Linked DNA regions of Methylorubrum populi. The protein of the gene in region 2 binds, or shares a complex with, the protein of the main gene of each other region. Links are inferred from orthologs where the notes say so. Each region holds a gene or a part of one and is shown on either strand. Other genes may lie near its edges.

Region 1 (8,540 bases), 510 kb from region 2 along the record:
ACTTGATCTTGGAGCCCGATAGCTTCGAGGTGTCGATGATCTCGGCCCGCGCGATCATGCTCTCGAGTTCGAGCACACGGCCCTCGTTGTGGGACTGGGCCTCCTTGGCGGCGTGGTACTCGGCGTTCTCGGACAGGTCGCCCAGCGCACGCGCCTCAGAGATCGCCTGGATGATCCGGGGACGTTCCACCTGCTGGCGCTGCTTCAGCTCCTCCTCGAGGGCTGCGTAGCCGCGGGCCGTGATGGGAAGCTTGTCGATGCTCATGGTCTCGCGCCACAATGAAGAGGCCCGGCCGGAGCGAAACACTCCTTCCGGGCCGGGATAACGGCTCTCGATTGTGTGGCCCCGGGCCGCCCGCCTCCGCTCGGCGGGCCGCCCGGCACACGAACGTCTATTTAGGCCGCGAAGTATTCCTGCAAGGCACGCACCTGGAGATCGCCTTCGAGATAGGCCTTGATCCCCTCGGCCGCCGCCATCGCGCCGGCGAGAGTGGTGTAGTACGGCACTTTATGCAAGAGGGCCGCCCGCCGGAGCGAGCGCGAGTCGGAGAGCGCGCCGGCCCCCTCCGTCGTGTTGATGACGAGGGCGATGTCGCCGTTCTTGATCGAATCGACGATGTGGGGACGGCCCTCCAGCACCTTGTTGATGCGCTCGGTCGGGATGCCCTCGTCCGCCAGGTAGCGCTGCGTGCCGCCGGTCGCGAGGATGGTGAAGCCGAGGTCCGAGAGCAGCCGGATCGTCGGCAGCACCCGGGGCTTGTCGTCGTCGCGCACGGAGACGAACACCGTGCCGGTGCGCGGCACCGCCGTGCCGGAGCCGAGCTGGCTCTTGGCGAAAGCCACGCCGAAGCCGGCATCGAGGCCGATCACCTCGCCGGTCGAGCGCATCTCGGGCCCGAGCAGCACGTCGACGCCGGGGAAGCGGGCGAAGGGGAATACCGCCTCCTTCACCGCGATGTGGTCGAGCTGCTTCGGCTTGAGGCCGAAGCCGTCGAGGCGCTCGCCGGCCATGATCCGCGCGGCGATCTTGGCGATCGGCTCGCCGATCACCTTGGCGACGAAGGGCACCGTGCGGGACGCCCGCGGGTTCACCTCCAGCACGTAGATCGCGCCGTCCTTGATCGCGTACTGCACGTTCATCAGGCCGCCGACCTTGAGGGCCAGCGCCATCGCCTTGGTCTGGCGCTCCAGCTCGGCGAGGAGCTCCGGCGACAGGGTGCGCGGGGGCAGCGAGCAGGCGGAATCGCCCGAATGGATGCCCGCCTCCTCGATGTGCTCCATGATGCCGGCGATGAACACGCTCTGCCCGTCGCAGACCGCGTCGACGTCGACCTCGGTGGCGTCCGAGAGGTAGCGGTCGAACAGGAGCGGGTTCTTGCCCAGCACCGTGTTGATCTGCCCCGTCTTGTCGTTGGGATAGCGCGCCTTGATGTCGGAGGGGATCAGGCTCGGCAGGGTGCCGAGCAGGTACTCGGCGAACTGCGCCTCGTCGCGGATGATCGCCATGGCGCGCCCGCCCAGCACGTAGCTCGGCCGCACGACGAAGGGCAGGCCGAGTTCGGCCGCCACCAGCCGGCTCTGCTCCACCGAGTAGGCGATGCCGTTCTTGGGCTGCTTGAGCCCGAGCTTGTCGAGGAGCCGCTTGAACTGGTCGCGGTCCTCGGCGAGGTCGATCGCGTCCGGCGAAGTGCCGAGGATCGGCACGCCCGCCCCTTCGAGCGCCCGGGCGAGCTTGAGCGGGGTCTGGCCGCCGAACTGCACGATCACGCCGTGGAGCTGGCCCGCCTGCCGCTCGGTCTCGACGATCTCCAGCACATCCTCCGCCGTCAGCGGCTCGAAATAGAGCCGGTCGGAGGTGTCGTAGTCGGTCGAGACCGTCTCCGGATTGCAGTTGACCATGATGGTCTCGTAGCCGGCCTCGGTCAGCGCGAAGCAGGCGTGGCAGCAGCAATAGTCGAACTCGATGCCCTGACCGATCCGGTTCGGACCGCCGCCGAGGATGATGACCTTCTTGCGGTCCGACGGGTACGCCTCGTCGGCGGTCTGGCCGGCAAACGGTGCGACGTAGGTCGAGTACATGTAGGCGGTCGGCGCCTTGAACTCGGCGGCGCAGGTGTCGATCCGCTTGAAGACCGGCCGCACCCCGAGGGCGCGGCGGGCGGCGCGCACGGCCTCTTCCTCGGTATCGGCGAGCACGGCGAGCCGCGCGTCGGAGAACCCGGCCGCTTTGAGCTGGCGGAAGGCGCCCGCGCTCTTGGGCAGACCGTGCGTCTTCACCCGGTTCTCCAAATCGACGATGGCCTGGAGCTGCTCCAGGAACCACGGATCGATCTTGCAGGAGGCGTGAATCTCCTCGTGGCTGATGCCGAGGCGCATGGCCTGGGCGACCTTGAGCAGCCGATCCGGCGTCGGCGTGCCGAGCGCAGCCTTGATGGCGTTGTGGTCGTCGCCCTTGCCGAGCCCCTCGATCTCGATCTCGTCGAGGCCGGTCAGCCCCGTCTCCAGCGAGCGCAGGGCCTTCTGCAGCGATTCCGCGAAACAGCGGCCGATCGCCATCGCCTCGCCGACAGACTTCATGGCGGTGGTCAGCGTCGGCTCGGCGCCGGGGAACTTCTCGAACGCGAAGCGCGGAATCTTGGTGACGACGTAGTCGATCGTCGGCTCGAACGAGGCCGGGGTCGCCCCGCCGGTGATGTCGTTGGCGATCTCGTCGAGGGTATAGCCGACGGCGAGCTTGGCCGCGACCTTGGCGATGGGGAAGCCGGTCGCCTTCGAGGCTAGCGCCGAGGAACGCGAGACGCGCGGGTTCATCTCGATCACGATCATCCGGCCCGTCTTCGGGTCGATCGCGAACTGCACGTTCGAGCCGCCGGTCTCGACGCCGATCTCGCGCAGAACCGCCAGCGAGGCGTCGCGCATCACCTGATACTCTTTGTCGGTGAGCGTCAGCGCGGGGGCGACGGTGATGGAATCGCCGGTATGGACGCCCATCGGATCGACGTTCTCGATGGAGCAGACGATGATGCAGTTGTCCGCCTTATCGCGGACGACCTCCATCTCGTACTCCTTCCAGCCGAGCACGCTCTCCTCGATCAGCACCTCATTGGTCGGCGAGGCGTCGATGCCCCGCTCGACGATTTCGAGGAATTCCTCGCGGTTGTAGGCGATGCCGCCGCCGGTGCCGCCCATGGTGAAGGACGGGCGGATGATCGCCGGCAGGCCGACCTCGGCCAGCGCGATCAGCGCCTGACCGAGCGCGTGCTCGATGTAGCGGCGGCGGCGGTCGCCTTCGCCGCCGCTCCACTGCCGCTCGAACTCGGCGAGCGCCGCCTCGCGGGTGGCCGGATCGGACTGCGCGGCCTCGATCCGCGCCTTCTCGGCGAGATAGCGGTCGCGATCGACCTTCTTGGCGGCGGAGGCGTTGGCGAGCGCGGATTTCGGCGTCTCAAGACCGATCTTGGTCATCGCGTCGCGGAAGAGGTTGCGGTCCTCCGCCTTGTCGATGGCCTCGGCCGTGGCGCCGATCATCTGCACGCCGAACTTTTCCAGCACGCCCATGCGCTTGAGCGAGAGCGCGCAGTTGAGCGCGGTCTGGCCGCCCATGGTCGGCAGGAGGGCGTCGGGCCGCTCCTTCTCGATGATCTTGGCGACGACCTCCGGGGTGATCGGCTCGACATAGGTGGCGTCGGCCATGTCCGGGTCGGTCATGATCGTCGCCGGGTTCGAATTCACCAGGACGATCCGGTACCCCTCCTCGCGCAGGGCCTTGCAGGCCTGGGTACCGGAATAGTCGAATTCGCAGGCTTGCCCGATGATGATGGGGCCCGCACCGATGATGAGAATGGAGGAGATGTCGGTGCGTTTCGGCATTGAGCGCCTTGAAGCGAGTTCGCGCGCGCTCGCCCTCGCGCGCCGCCGGTTCGAGGGCGGTGCCAAGGGGGCGCAGGCGCTGGGATGATCGTCAAGCCCCGCGTTTACACGCAGCCGCGCGGGTTTGAAAGGCCCGCCCGGTCCATCCCCGGCCGGGCGACGTCCTGCGGGCGACGGCCGACGACGTTTCGGTCAAGATGCTGAACAGCGGGCGGGCGGGATGATGGTGTTCGATACCGCCTTCGTGCGGTTGAAACCCGGCGACAGCATCAAGTTCGTGCCCGCCGACAAGGGGCACGATGTCGAGATCATCAGGGGCATGGCGCCCGACGGTGCGGACTTACGTGATGTCGGCTGTAGGACCGGAGACCGTGGCCAAGTTCGACAGGGAGGGCCTCCACGTCTTCGGGTGCTCGCCGCATTACATGATGGGCATGGTCGCCCTCGTCGTGATCGGCGACAAGCGCGACAACCTCGAAGCGGCCCGCAGCGTGCCGCACAACCGGCTCATGCAGAAGCGCATCGAGCCGCTGCTCGCCCAGGTCCAGTGATGCCGGCGGCTCGAATTGTCGAGCTCGGGCCGTTCCCTCAATCGGCCGCCATCACGAGGGCCCAGAAGCGCTTGTAGCGCGTCGCCGGCGCATCGACGCGGGCGATGCCGACCCGGCGCAGCTGCGGCATCAGCATGTTGCGATTGTGCTCGGGCGACGCCTTCCAGCGGGCGAGCACCTGCTCGAAGGTTTCTGAGCCCGCGCTCAGGTTCTCGGAGGCGTAGCGCTTGCCGAAGCCGGCGCTCGCCATGCGGCTGTCGAAGCTGCCGGCGATCTCGTGACTGAGCCGACCGGCCCGTGCGTTGGCCTGCGCCTGGAACGAGGCCGCGGTGATCAGGCTGCGATCGAGCGAGACCGGTCCGAGCCCGTGCTGCGCCCGATAGCGGGAGATCGCTGCGGCCGCCGCCTGCTCGTCGAGGATGATGGGCAGCGTCGGCGTCCCGGCATCGAGCACCGGAGCCCCGCCGCACCCGGCGAGCGTGAGCGCGATCAATGTCGCGACGGCGGAAAGGCGCAGGTTCGGCATCGAATTTGAGTCGGGCGGCCACGGGGAGGCGCCCGCTTCCGCGGATGGTGCGGCAAAACCGCGGCGGCCTGTCGTCGGTGCCGGATGAGGCCATCATCTGTGGCATCGCGGCCACGCAGACGCGGGGGCGACGGCGTCCAACGACCTGACGAGCAACAATGCTTGTCGAGCCTGAGCGATGCTGGTTTTGGAGGAGGAGTTCCCGTTCGCAACTGGGAACATGGCGCGGGCGACGGGGCTCGAACCCGCGACCTCCGGCGTGACAGGCCGGCACTCTAACCGACTGAGCTACGCCCGCGTTCTGCGTCGCCGGCCGGCTGGGCTCGTGTCGGCGACGAGGCGGGGTTTAGGTGGGGCGCCTTGGGCTGTCAAGCCGCTGAATCGCGGAATACGACGGTTCGGCGACGGTTCCTGAAGGGACCGGCTGAAACGCCTGATCGAAGCCGACCCAGCTCGGAGACGGCAGCGCAGCTTCGGAGCTTGAAATGGCTCAGCCCGGGCCTTAGCACCCTTGTTCACGTACTGTCTGGTATGCCAGATACCAAACAACGACGCTGGCGGGATGGCAGGGATGAAATGGCAATGCTCGAGCGTGGCAGGGCATGCGCCGATCCGCCCCGTGGCCGGATGCACGGATACCCCCATCTGTCAGCGAAAGAGGTGATTGTGCGACGCGCAATGCCCTTGTTTCGCCGGGGGGGCTCGTCTAAGCCTCGCCCGCGCTCAGTCTGGCATTGGAGGAATTCCACCCGAGGGATTCCGCACGCCGGAAACCGTCGCGAGGGCCGTCGTTCATGATCCTCACGCGCAACCATATGAGAGGTGCGGCATGACCGGCCTGCTGGCAGATTATCTGCCGCTCATCATCTTCATCGGCGTGTCGCTGTTCATCGCGGTGGCGCTGCTGGTCGCTCCGTTCATCGTGGCCTATTCGAGCCCCGATCCCGAGAAACTCTCCGCCTACGAGTGTGGTTTCAACGCGTTTGACGACGCGCGCATGAAGTTCGACGTGCGCTTCTACCTCGTGGCGATCCTGTTCATCATCTTCGACCTTGAGGTCGCCTTCCTGTTTCCCTGGGCGATCACCTTCGGGGAGCTCGGCTGGTTCGGCTTCTGGTCGATGATGGTCTTCCTCGGCGTCCTCACCGTCGGCTTCGTCTACGAGTGGCGCAAGGGCGCCCTCGAATGGGACTAGCGGCGCGACTCCCTTCGCGTCGTTTCCCTTCCGCACTCGCTCAGAGGCACAGATGGCCCTGACTCCGACCTTCTCCCGCGCGCCCGACATCGCGCCGGCCCCGAAAGGGATCATCGATCCCGCCACCGGCCGCCCGATCGGCGCGAACGATCCGACCTTCCTGTCGATCAACAGCGAGTTGGCCGACCGCGGCTTCCTCGTGACCAGCGCGGACGAGCTCATCAACTGGGCCCGCACCGGCTCGCTGATGTGGATGACCTTCGGTCTCGCCTGCTGCGCCGTCGAGATGATGCAGATGTCGATGCCGCGCTACGATTGTGAGCGCTTCGGCTTCGCCCCGCGCGGGTCGCCGCGGCAATCCGACGTGATGATCGTCGCCGGCACGCTGACCAACAAGATGGCCCCGGCCCTGCGCAAGGTCTACGACCAGATGCCGGAGCCGCGCTACGTCATCTCCATGGGCTCCTGCGCCAATGGCGGCGGCTACTATCACTACTCCTACTCAGTGGTGCGCGGCTGCGACCGGGTGGTGCCGGTCGACATCTACGTCCCGGGCTGCCCGCCGAGCGCCGAGGCGCTGCTCTACGGCGTGCTGCTGCTGCAGCGGAAGATCCGCCGCACCGGCACGATCGAGCGGTGAGGGAGGGCGCGATGGAGGCCATCACCACCAACGGCATCACGCTCCGCCGCACCGTCGCGGCGGCGCAGGGCGAGGATGCGCTGCGGGCCATGGGCGAGCGCATCGCCGGAGCGCTCGGCCCGGCGGTCACCGACTGGAGCATCACCCATGGCGAGCTGACGGTGATCGTCCAGGGCAGCGACATCGTCTACGCGCTGACGTACCTGCGCGACGATCCGGCCTGCGCCTTCCGCTGCTTCATCGACATCTGCGGCGTCGACTACCCGCAGCGGGCGCGCCGCTTCGACGTGGTCTACCACCTGCTCTCCTTGCGCCATAACATGCGGGTGCGCGTGAAGGTGCAGACCGACGCCGCGACGCCGGTGCCGTCCGCCATTCCGGTCTTCCCGGCGGCGAACTGGTTCGAGCGCGAGACCTACGACCTCTACGGCATCCTGTTCTCGGGCCATCCCGACCTGCGCCGGCTGCTGACCGATTACGGTTTCGAGGGGCATCCCCTGCGCAAGGACTTCCCGCTCACCGGCTTCGTCGAGGTCCGCTACGACCAGGACGAGGGGCGCGTCGTCTACGAGCCGGTCAAGCTCACCCAGGAATTCCGCAACTTCGACTTCCTGTCGCCGTGGGAAGGCACCGACTACGTGCTTCCGGGCGATGAGAAGAAGTCGAGCTGAGGGCTGCGGTCATGTCTGAGCACAACATCCGCAACTTCTCGATCAATTTCGGGCCGCAGCACCCGGCGGCGCACGGCGTGCTGCGCCTCGTGCTCGAACTCGACGGCGAGGTGGTCGAGCGAGTCGATCCGCATATCGGTCTGCTTCACCGCGGCACCGAGAAGCTGATCGAGCACAAGACCTACCTCCAGGCGACGCCCTATTTCGACCGGCTCGACTACGTCTCGCCGATGAATCAGGAGCACGCCTTCTGTCTCGCGATCGAGCGCCTCGCGGGCATCGAGGTGCCGCGCCGGGCCCAGCTCATCCGCACCCTGTTCTGCGAGATCGGGCGGCTGCTCTCCCACCTCCTCAACGTCACCACCCAGGCGATGGACGTCGGCGCGCTGACGCCGCCCCTGTGGGGCTTCGAGGAGCGCGAGAAGCTGATGATCTTCTACGAGCGCGCCTCCGGCGCTCGTCTTCACGCCAACTACTTCCGCCCCGGCGGCGTCCATCAGGACCTGCCGCCCGCGCTGATCGACGACATCGAGGCGTTCTGCGATCCGTTCCTGCAGGTGGTCGACGACCTCGACAACCTCGTCATGGCCAACCGCATCTTCAAGCAGCGCAACGTCGATATCGGCATCGTCTCGGTGGACGAGGCGATGGCCTGGGGCTTCTCGGGCGTGATGGTGCGCGGCTCGGGCATCCCGTGGGACCTGCGCAAGTCGCAGCCCTACGAGTGCTACGAGGAGATGGACTTCGACATCCCCGTGGGGAAGAACGGCGACACCTACGATCGCCAGGTGATCCGCATGGAAGAGATGCGGGAATCCGTGAAGATCATGAAGCAGTGCTGCGCCAAGCTGCGCGAGCCTGCGGGCCAGGGGCCGATCGCCTCGGTCGACGGCAAGTTCGCGCCGCCGCCGCGCCGGGAGATGAAGCGCTCGATGGAAGCGCTCATCCACCACTTCAAGCTCTACACCGAGGGTTTCCACGTGCCCGAGGGCGAGGTCTACGCCGCGGTCGAAGCGCCCAAGGGCGAGTTCGGCGTCTACCTCGTCTCGGACGGCACCAACAAACCCTACCGCTGCAAGATCCGCGC
Region 2 (7,500 bases):
CGCGTCGGATTGCGTTTTTCCGCGCTCTCCCCGGGGCGCTGGACCTGCCTGCAATTCGCCCTCGCTTTCGACGAGGGCGAAGAGGCGGCGCTTGCCGTCGATGCCGCGGCGGCGGGCTTCGACTTCCTGGCGGCGGACGGCTCCAGCCTGGATCTCGACCATGTCCCGGGGCTCGCCCGCAGCCTGCTCGACCCGCAGGTCGCCTGGATACCGGGACCGGAATTGCTTGGGGCCGCGTCGTTCCGCATCGCCTTCCGCGTGCCCGATCAGGCGACCGGCGTCGTCGTCACCCTGCGCTCCTGGCGCAACACCCGCGACTTCACCGTCGCCGATCCGGTACTGCGCCCCGGCCCGTCCGACCATGGGCCGGCGCCGCGTCGGCGGCGGCTGGGCGGGGAGGGGGTGAGGCTCTGCTACGCGCTCGCCGAGGAGATCGCCCTCGTGCTGCGTGGTCAGATCTATGCGGCCAGGGCCGACGAGCACGCCGCGCGCGTGCGGCTCGTCTACCGGGATCGGGCGGGAGCGGAGATCGCCCCGCCCTACGACAACGCGGTCTCCGTGCCGGGGCTCGGCGCGGTGATCAACCTCTCGGCCCGGCCCCAGGCCCGCCGCTTTACCCTGACGTTGCGTCCACCGCCCGGTGCGACCGCCGTCGAACTGTGTTTTGCCGTCTGGGAGGATGCGGAGGACCCGCCGGAGGCCGAACTGATCGGCCTGCTCGAACTGGCATTCGAGGACGATTTCCGCCTCGAGAGCCTGTGCGACGACGAGCTTCTCGATGCGCCGGCCTTCCTTGCGCGCTTGGCCGAGCGGATCGGCCTGCCCGAGGGCCCACCCGCCGCGTGGCTGGCGAGCTCCGATCCGGGGGCCGCGCCGATCCTCGCCCGAGCCCGCGAATTGCGGGCCGGGCCGGATCGGAGCGCACGCATCGAGGGCGACGACGTGGTCCTGAGTCTCGCCGGCCTGCCGGACTGGACGTTGCCTGAGGCGCCGGACTGGCGTGAAGACCCGTTCCGCTCCGTGGCGTGGCGCCTCGCCTACCAATCCCTGGCATGGCTGCTGCCGCTCGCCGGGCTGCCGGGCGGGGCGGCCCGCGCCCGGGCGATCGCCGCCGCGTGGTCGCGGGCCAATCCCTGGGGACAGCCGGCCGATGGTCTGAGCCTGCACCCGGCGGCCCTCGCCCCGCGCGGCGACGTGCTGGGGCGCCTGATCGCGGACGGCGATGATCCTGCCCGCGCCGTGATCGCCGCGGAAGCCGCCCGGCACGGCTTCGCGCTGGCCGAGATCGTCGGTCAGAACACTCTGGCCCGGGCTCTGCACGGCCTTCAGGCGGCGGCCGCTCTCCTCGCGCTCGCGCGGGCGCTTCCCGGCTTTGCGTTCGCCGCGCACTGGGACACGCTCGCCCGCGACAGCCTCGCCCACGGCTTCGATGCGCTTCTGCCCGAGGACGGCGCTTTCGCCGAAGCCTCACCGGTCCGGCGCCTCGACCTCCTGAGCCACGGACAGACCATTGCCGCGGCCCTCGGCGCGACCGAACCCGGCCCGACGATCCGCCGCCGCGTCGAGGCGGCCCTGCCGGGGCTCGCCGGACTGCTCGATCCGGGCGGGCGGCTCCCGCCGTTCGGCGATGCGCCCGCAGGGCTCGACCATGCCGGCTGGATCGCCCGGCTTTCCTCGTCCGATCGCGATCTCGTGGCGGAGCGCGACACGGCACCGCGTCCCGAGGGGCACACCGCCGGCATGCTCGCGATGCGCCACGACGCGCTGGAGCGCGGCTGGGGCCACTTCGCCCTCACCTACGCCGCGCAATCGCCGCAGGGGCACCGCGACTGTACCTCCTTCACCTTCGCCACCGGCTCGCGGCGCTGGATCGTGGAGGGCGGCGGCGCCGAGGGCGTTGAGGTGGGGCCGGCACGCCACCATCTCCTCTCGGCCCGCGCCCACAACGTCGCCATTCCGGACGAGCGTGAGCCCGTGGCCGGTTCAGGAATTTTGACGGCCCAGGTGGCGCTCGACGGGGCGCAAGCCACGAGGCTCGCCACCACGGTGCACGGGCCCGACGACGCCCATGCCCGCCTCTTCGTCGTGCTCGAAGACCTGACGGGGGTCGCAGTGATCGACCGCTTCGTCCGGCCAGGACGCCGGCTGTCCTTCGAGGGGCGGCTGCATCTTCTCCCCGACACCCTCGTCGCCGTCGCGAGCCCCCGCCGGGCGCTGGCCCAGCAGGAGGGGCGGCGGCTCGACGTCCTCGCCGTTCCGCTGAATGGGCAATCGGCGGGGATGGAGGCCGCGATCGGCCGCAATGACCAGCCGCACGCGATGCACGGCTTCTGCGCGACGGGAACTGGCGGGCTGAGGCCCACGCCGGTGCTGCGTTACGCCTTCACCGGTCGCGACATCGTCTGCGGCGGCGTCGTCATCGCCGCGGATGAGGCGGCAGAGCAACGGCTCGTGCGGTTGCTTGCCGAGGATGCGGTGCGGCGGCTGGTGGAGACGTGAGCGCCGGCTGGCGTGCCGGCACCCGGGCGAGGCTCAGAAGCCCGCGCTGATGACGGCGACCGCCCGGTCGATCGACAGGTAGAACACGCCGAAGGCCACCATCGCCGCGGCAGCGAATTCGAGCGTCTGGTTCGGCAGGGTCTGGAAGCGGCGCATGGTCTCGCGGCCGAAATAGGCCGAGGCCCAGGCGAGCGTCAGAACCGCCGGCATCACGAACAGGTAGGAGAGCGTGCTCTCGATCCGCACCGGGCCGGCCGGGTCGATCAGCGCGCGGATGTTGCGCACCCACGGCGCGGAGGCCGCGGCGTAAAGCGTCGTCAGCCACGCGAGGCCGACCGCCACGCCGAGGTGGAAAGTGAACAGGCGATGCAGGCGCGAGAAGTCGTCGCGCGCGTCGTCGAGCGTCATCCGGCAAGCCCCCAATGAGTCCGGCCGCTGATTCTTGTCTGATCCGGCCATGAACCAGGGGATGGGGGGCAAGGTGGGGTTTTTTGTGACACCGGGACGGCGGGGATCGGGCCGCCGTCCCAGATGTCTCAGGCGGCCGTCTCGGGCCGGTTCTCGCGCATCAGCTTCACGAACCGCTCGAACAGGTAGTGGCTGTCGCGCGGGCCCGGCGAGGCCTCCGGGTGGTGCTGCACCGAGAAGGCCGGGCGGTCGGTGAGCGAGAGACCGCAATTCGAGCCGTCGAACAGCGAGACGTGGGTTTCCACCGCCGTCTCCGGCAGGCTCTTGGGATCGACGGCGAAGCCGTGATTCATCGAGACGATCTCGACCTTGCCGGTGGTGTGGTCCTTCACCGGATGGTTCGCGCCGTGATGGCCCTGGCCCATCTTCACCGTGCGCCCGCCGAGCGCGAGGCCCATGAGCTGGTGGCCGAGGCAGATGCCGAAGGTCGGCACCCGCTCATCGAGCAGCTTGCGGATCACCGGCACGGCGTATTCGCCGGTCGCGGCCGGATCGCCGGGGCCGTTGGAGAGGAACACGCCGTCCGGCTTCATCGCCAGGATGTCCTCGGCCTTGGTGGTGGCGGGCACCACGGTGACGTCGCAGCCGGCTTCGGCCAGCAGGCGCAGGATGTTGCGCTTCACGCCGTAATCGATCGCCACGACCTTGAGGCCCTGGCCCGGTGCGCGTGAGCCGTAACCGCCCTTCACCGCCCAGACGGTTTCGGTCCAGGCCGAGACGTCGCGGGAGGTCACCGGCGGCACGAGATCGAGCCCCTCCATCGGCGCCAGCGCGGCGGCGCGGGCCTTCAGGGCCTCGCGGTCGAACCGGCCTTCGGGATCGTTGGCGATGACGGCGTTCGGCATGCCGTGGTCGCGGATCAGCGCGGTCAGCGCCCGCGTGTCGATGCCGGTGATGCCGATGATGCCGCGGGCCTTGAGCCAGCCGTCGAGATGCGAGGAGGAGCGCCAGTTCGAGGGCTTGGTGACGGCCGAGGCGATCACCGCGCCGCGCACGCCGGAGGCCGGGGCCTGGTCGAGGCTCTCGAGATCCTCGTCGTTGGTGCCGACATTGCCGATATGCGGGAAGGTGAAGGTGACGATCTGCCCGGCATAGGACGGGTCGGTCAGGATCTCCTGATAGCCCGTCATCGCCGTGTTGAAGCAGACCTCGCCGTCGGCCACGCCGGTCTGGCCGATGCCGAAGCCTTCGAGCACGGTGCCGTCGGCGAGCACGAGCAACGCCGTCACCAGCGGCTCATTCCAAGGTTCGGGTGCCTTGGGTTCGGGGTTCGTGCGCGCGGGATCGGCGCGCAGGGTCGCGGGTTCGTCTTGCAGCATGGGTCCGATCCGGCTTATGTCCGCCGCCTCGCGCGGCCGCATAGTCGGGCCGCGGGGCAAGGCGATATCTCGCGGGGCTCATAGCGAGCCGGCCGCGCCCGGGTCAATCTGGGCGCGGAGTCAGCCCTGCGCAATGCCCTGGACAAGCAGGGCGGCCACGCCGAATCATCTGACTGGAGTTCGATCATCATGCTGCGCGAGCGCATCACCGCCGAGATGAAGGCGGCCATGAAGTCCGGCGAGAAGCAGAAGCTCTCGACGGTGCGCATGATCCAGGCGGCGCTCAAGGACCGCGACATCGCCGCGCGCGGCGAGGGCAAGGGCGAGACGAGCGAGGAGGAGATCCTCGCGCTCCTGCAGAAGATGATCAAGCAGCGCCAGGAAGCCGCGGGCGTCTACGAGCAGGGCGGCCGTCCCGAACTCGCCGAGAGCGAGCGCGCCGAGGCCGAGATCATCCAGACCTTCCTGCCGCAGCAGCTCGACGAGGCCGAGACCCGCGCCGCCATCGCCGATGCCATCGCCGAGACCGGCGCCGAGAGCCCGAAGGACATGGGCAAGGTGATCGGCGCGCTGAAGGGCAAGTATACCGGCCGCATGGATTTCGGCCGCGCCAGCGCGCTGGTGAAGGACGCGCTGGCAGGGAAGTAGTCTGCCGCTCGCGATGATGGCGGAGCCGGACGCGACTCACGCCGGCCCGGCGTCGATCCGAATCCGGAAGATCGCGTAGGGCGGCTCCTGCCGGTCGATGCCGCCGTTGTGCTCGGGTCGGCGGTTGGCCTGGGCGGATGATAGATAGAGCCAGCCCTCGTCGGTGATCCAGAACGTGTCCGGCCAGATCAGGCGCGGATCGGTGGCGATGACCTCGATCCGGCCGTCCGGGTCGCGCCGGCCGATGCCGTTGAACTCTTGCAGGCTGAGATAGATGCGGTCGCGCGAATCGGCGACGAGCCCGCCGGTCAGGCCCTTCTCGCCGAGATCCGTGACCGTTTCCGCGACCGCCGCGTCGTCCTTCGCGGGATTGAGCAGCGCGGCCGTCTCGACCGCGTAGAGGCGTCGGCTCATCAACGGCGTGTAGTACAGCCGCGCGCCGTCGGGGCTCAGGGCGATGCCGTTGGCGCCGCCCTTGATCGGGCTCGTCGTGCCGTCGGCCTCGCGCTTCATCAGCACCCGGCCCTCGACGATCTTCAGGATGCCGTCGACCGATCGCGTGCTGACGTGGCCCGCGAGCCGCCGCACGGCGCGGCCGCTCGCGAGATCGACGGCGATCAGCGCGCCCTCACCGGTTTGGCCCTGATCGGTGACGTAGGCGACGTCACGCTCGGGCCGGACATCGACGCGCAGATCGTTGAGCGAGGAGGTCTTCGTCACGACGGGTTCTAGGGAAATCGTGCGCACGATCGTATCGCTCGCCGGATCGATGCAGACGAGCTTGGCCGCGCCCGGCACCGGCTCGCCGGACGAGGCCATCAGCCCGGCATCGAGGAGCCAGAGGCGGTTCTTCCGGTCGAACACGCCGTTGGGGACGTGGAATAGGGTCTCGGCGGGACGGGCCGGATCGGGCCGGTTCGCCGCCTCGCTCGGATAGGGCGCGACGCGTCCGTCCGGAAACACCTCGCCCGCGGTGAACACCGTCTTCTCGTCGAAGCGCGGCATGAACAGGAACATCCGGCCGTTCGCCGCGCGCGTCAGCCCGGTCGGCGTCGTCGGCGCCCGCGCGGCAACGACGAGGTCGAGGGCCCCGCCCGGTCCGGTCGCCGGTTGGGCTAGGACCGGCCGCGCCGCCATCGGTCTTACGGTGGCGAGGGCGGCGGCGGCGAGAAGCGTGCGGCGCGCGAAACGGATCGTCATGAGCGGCCCCTCACGTGCGGATTGCCGCGCCGCGGACCTTGGTCTCGACGGTCAGCACCCGCCTGCCCGCGCACAGGAACAGCCGCCGTCCGTCGGCACCGCCGAAGGCGATGTTGGCGCAGGGGCCCTCGGTCGGGATGTGGCCGAGCGGTCGCCCGTCCGCGGCCCAGATCCGCACCCCGTCGCCGGTTCCGGCATAGACGCGGCCGTCGGTATCGACCTTCAATCCGTCCGGCACGCCCTCGAATCCGCTGGCGAAGCGGCGCTCGCCCGAGATCCGCCCGTCCGCGACGTCGAACGCGCGGATCTCGGCGGGCGCGCCTTCGCGCCGGCCCGATTCGCTGACGTAGAGGATCCGCTCGTCCGGCGAGAAGGCCAGTCCGTTGGGCTGCACGAACCGGTCCGTCGCGACCGCGAGCGAGCTGCCGGGCGCCAGACGGAACACGAACCGGCCCTTCTGCTCGGAAGGGCGCGGCGTGCCTTCTTCGGCCTGATCGATGCCGTAGGTGGGATCGGTGAACCAGATCGTGCCGTCACGGGCCACCACCGCGTCGTTGGGAGAGTTGAGCCGTCCCCCGTCGTGGCTTTCCGCCAGCACGGTGATGGCGCCGTCCGCCTCCCGACGCACCACCCGCGAGGTGCGGTGCTCGCAGGTAACCAGGCGGCCCTCGCCGTCGATGACGTTGCCGTTGGCGTTGTTCGACGGCTCGCGAAACACCTCGGCGCGGCTCCCCTCACGGATCAGCATCATCCGGTTGCGCCGCACGTCGCTGAAAATGAGGCCGCCGAGCGTCGGCGCCCAGACCGGCCCTTCGCACCACTCCCCTTCGTCGTAGAGGGTCTCCACCCGGGCGGAGGGATCGAGCACGGCCGAAAGGTCGTCGGAGGCTCGTGCCTCACGGGCGCGCATGGGGGCGAGCGCGCCGAGGAGGCCGAGGCCCAGGAGAGGTCGGCGGGCGATGCCGCGGTGGGGCAAGGGCGAGGTCTCCGTCATCGGGCCGCCAACGCATCGCTCCGGCGAAAGCTCCGCGCAGGACGCCTTAAGACTCCCGCAGGCGGCTTGCGCTAGATTGCCCGGCCGAGGCCGGTCCTCGTCGTCCAAGTGATCCCTCACCTGATCCGCATCCGGCAGAGCCCCCGTGCGCTACCCGCCCCACATCCTCGAAGAGATCCGCGCCCGCGTTCCCGCCTCCGAGGTGGTCGGCCGCCGGGTGCGGCTGAAGAAGGCGGGCCGCGAATGGCGCGGCCTGTCACCGTTCAATTCCGAGAAGACACCCTCATTCTACGTCAACGACCAGAAGCAGTTCTATCACTGCTTCTCGTCCGGCAAGCACGGCGATATCTTCAAGTTCGTCATGGAGACGGA

What was found.
Region 1: the proteins of carA (region 2) and carB are in contact, whole or in part, in a solved structure (PDB 1KEE), measured with the Escherichia coli proteins. The link is inferred for Methylorubrum populi from one-to-one orthologs.

The regions. Positions count from the first base shown.
Region 1 is NZ_AP014809.1:1,183,567-1,192,106, reverse strand. What follows is about bases 197-4,181. They hold carB (carbamoyl-phosphate synthase large subunit), read right to left. Parts: upstream 3,871-4,181; coding sequence 397-3,870; downstream 197-396. Other genes in these bases: greA (transcription elongation factor GreA), read right to left, coding at 197-259. In the rest of the region: more of greA, read right to left, coding at 1-196; MPPM_RS05540 (CAP domain-containing protein), read right to left, coding at 4,459-4,947; MPPM_RS05530 (NADH-quinone oxidoreductase subunit A), read left to right, coding at 5,777-6,142; MPPM_RS05525 (NuoB/complex I 20 kDa subunit family protein), read left to right, coding at 6,195-6,782; MPPM_RS05520 (NADH-quinone oxidoreductase subunit C), read left to right, coding at 6,794-7,453; MPPM_RS05515 (NADH-quinone oxidoreductase subunit D), read left to right, coding at 7,465-8,540. UniProt on the Escherichia coli protein: Large subunit of the glutamine-dependent carbamoyl phosphate synthetase (CPSase).
Region 2 is NZ_AP014809.1:676,415-683,914, reverse strand. The notes cover bases 2,162-5,106. They hold carA (glutamine-hydrolyzing carbamoyl-phosphate synthase small subunit), read right to left. Parts: upstream 4,287-5,106; coding sequence 3,036-4,286; downstream 2,162-3,035. Other genes in these bases: MPPM_RS03060 (L-dopachrome tautomerase-related protein), read right to left, coding at 4,971-5,106; MPPM_RS03065 (GatB/YqeY domain-containing protein), read left to right, coding at 4,476-4,934; MPPM_RS03075 (hypothetical protein), read right to left, coding at 2,533-2,907; MPPM_RS03080 (heparinase II/III domain-containing protein), read left to right, coding at 2,162-2,499. Also shown: more of MPPM_RS03080, read left to right, coding at 1-2,161; more of MPPM_RS03060, read right to left, coding at 5,107-6,134; MPPM_RS03055 (SMP-30/gluconolactonase/LRE family protein), read right to left, coding at 6,145-7,128; dnaG (DNA primase), read left to right, coding at 7,274-7,500. UniProt on the Escherichia coli protein: Small subunit of the glutamine-dependent carbamoyl phosphate synthetase (CPSase).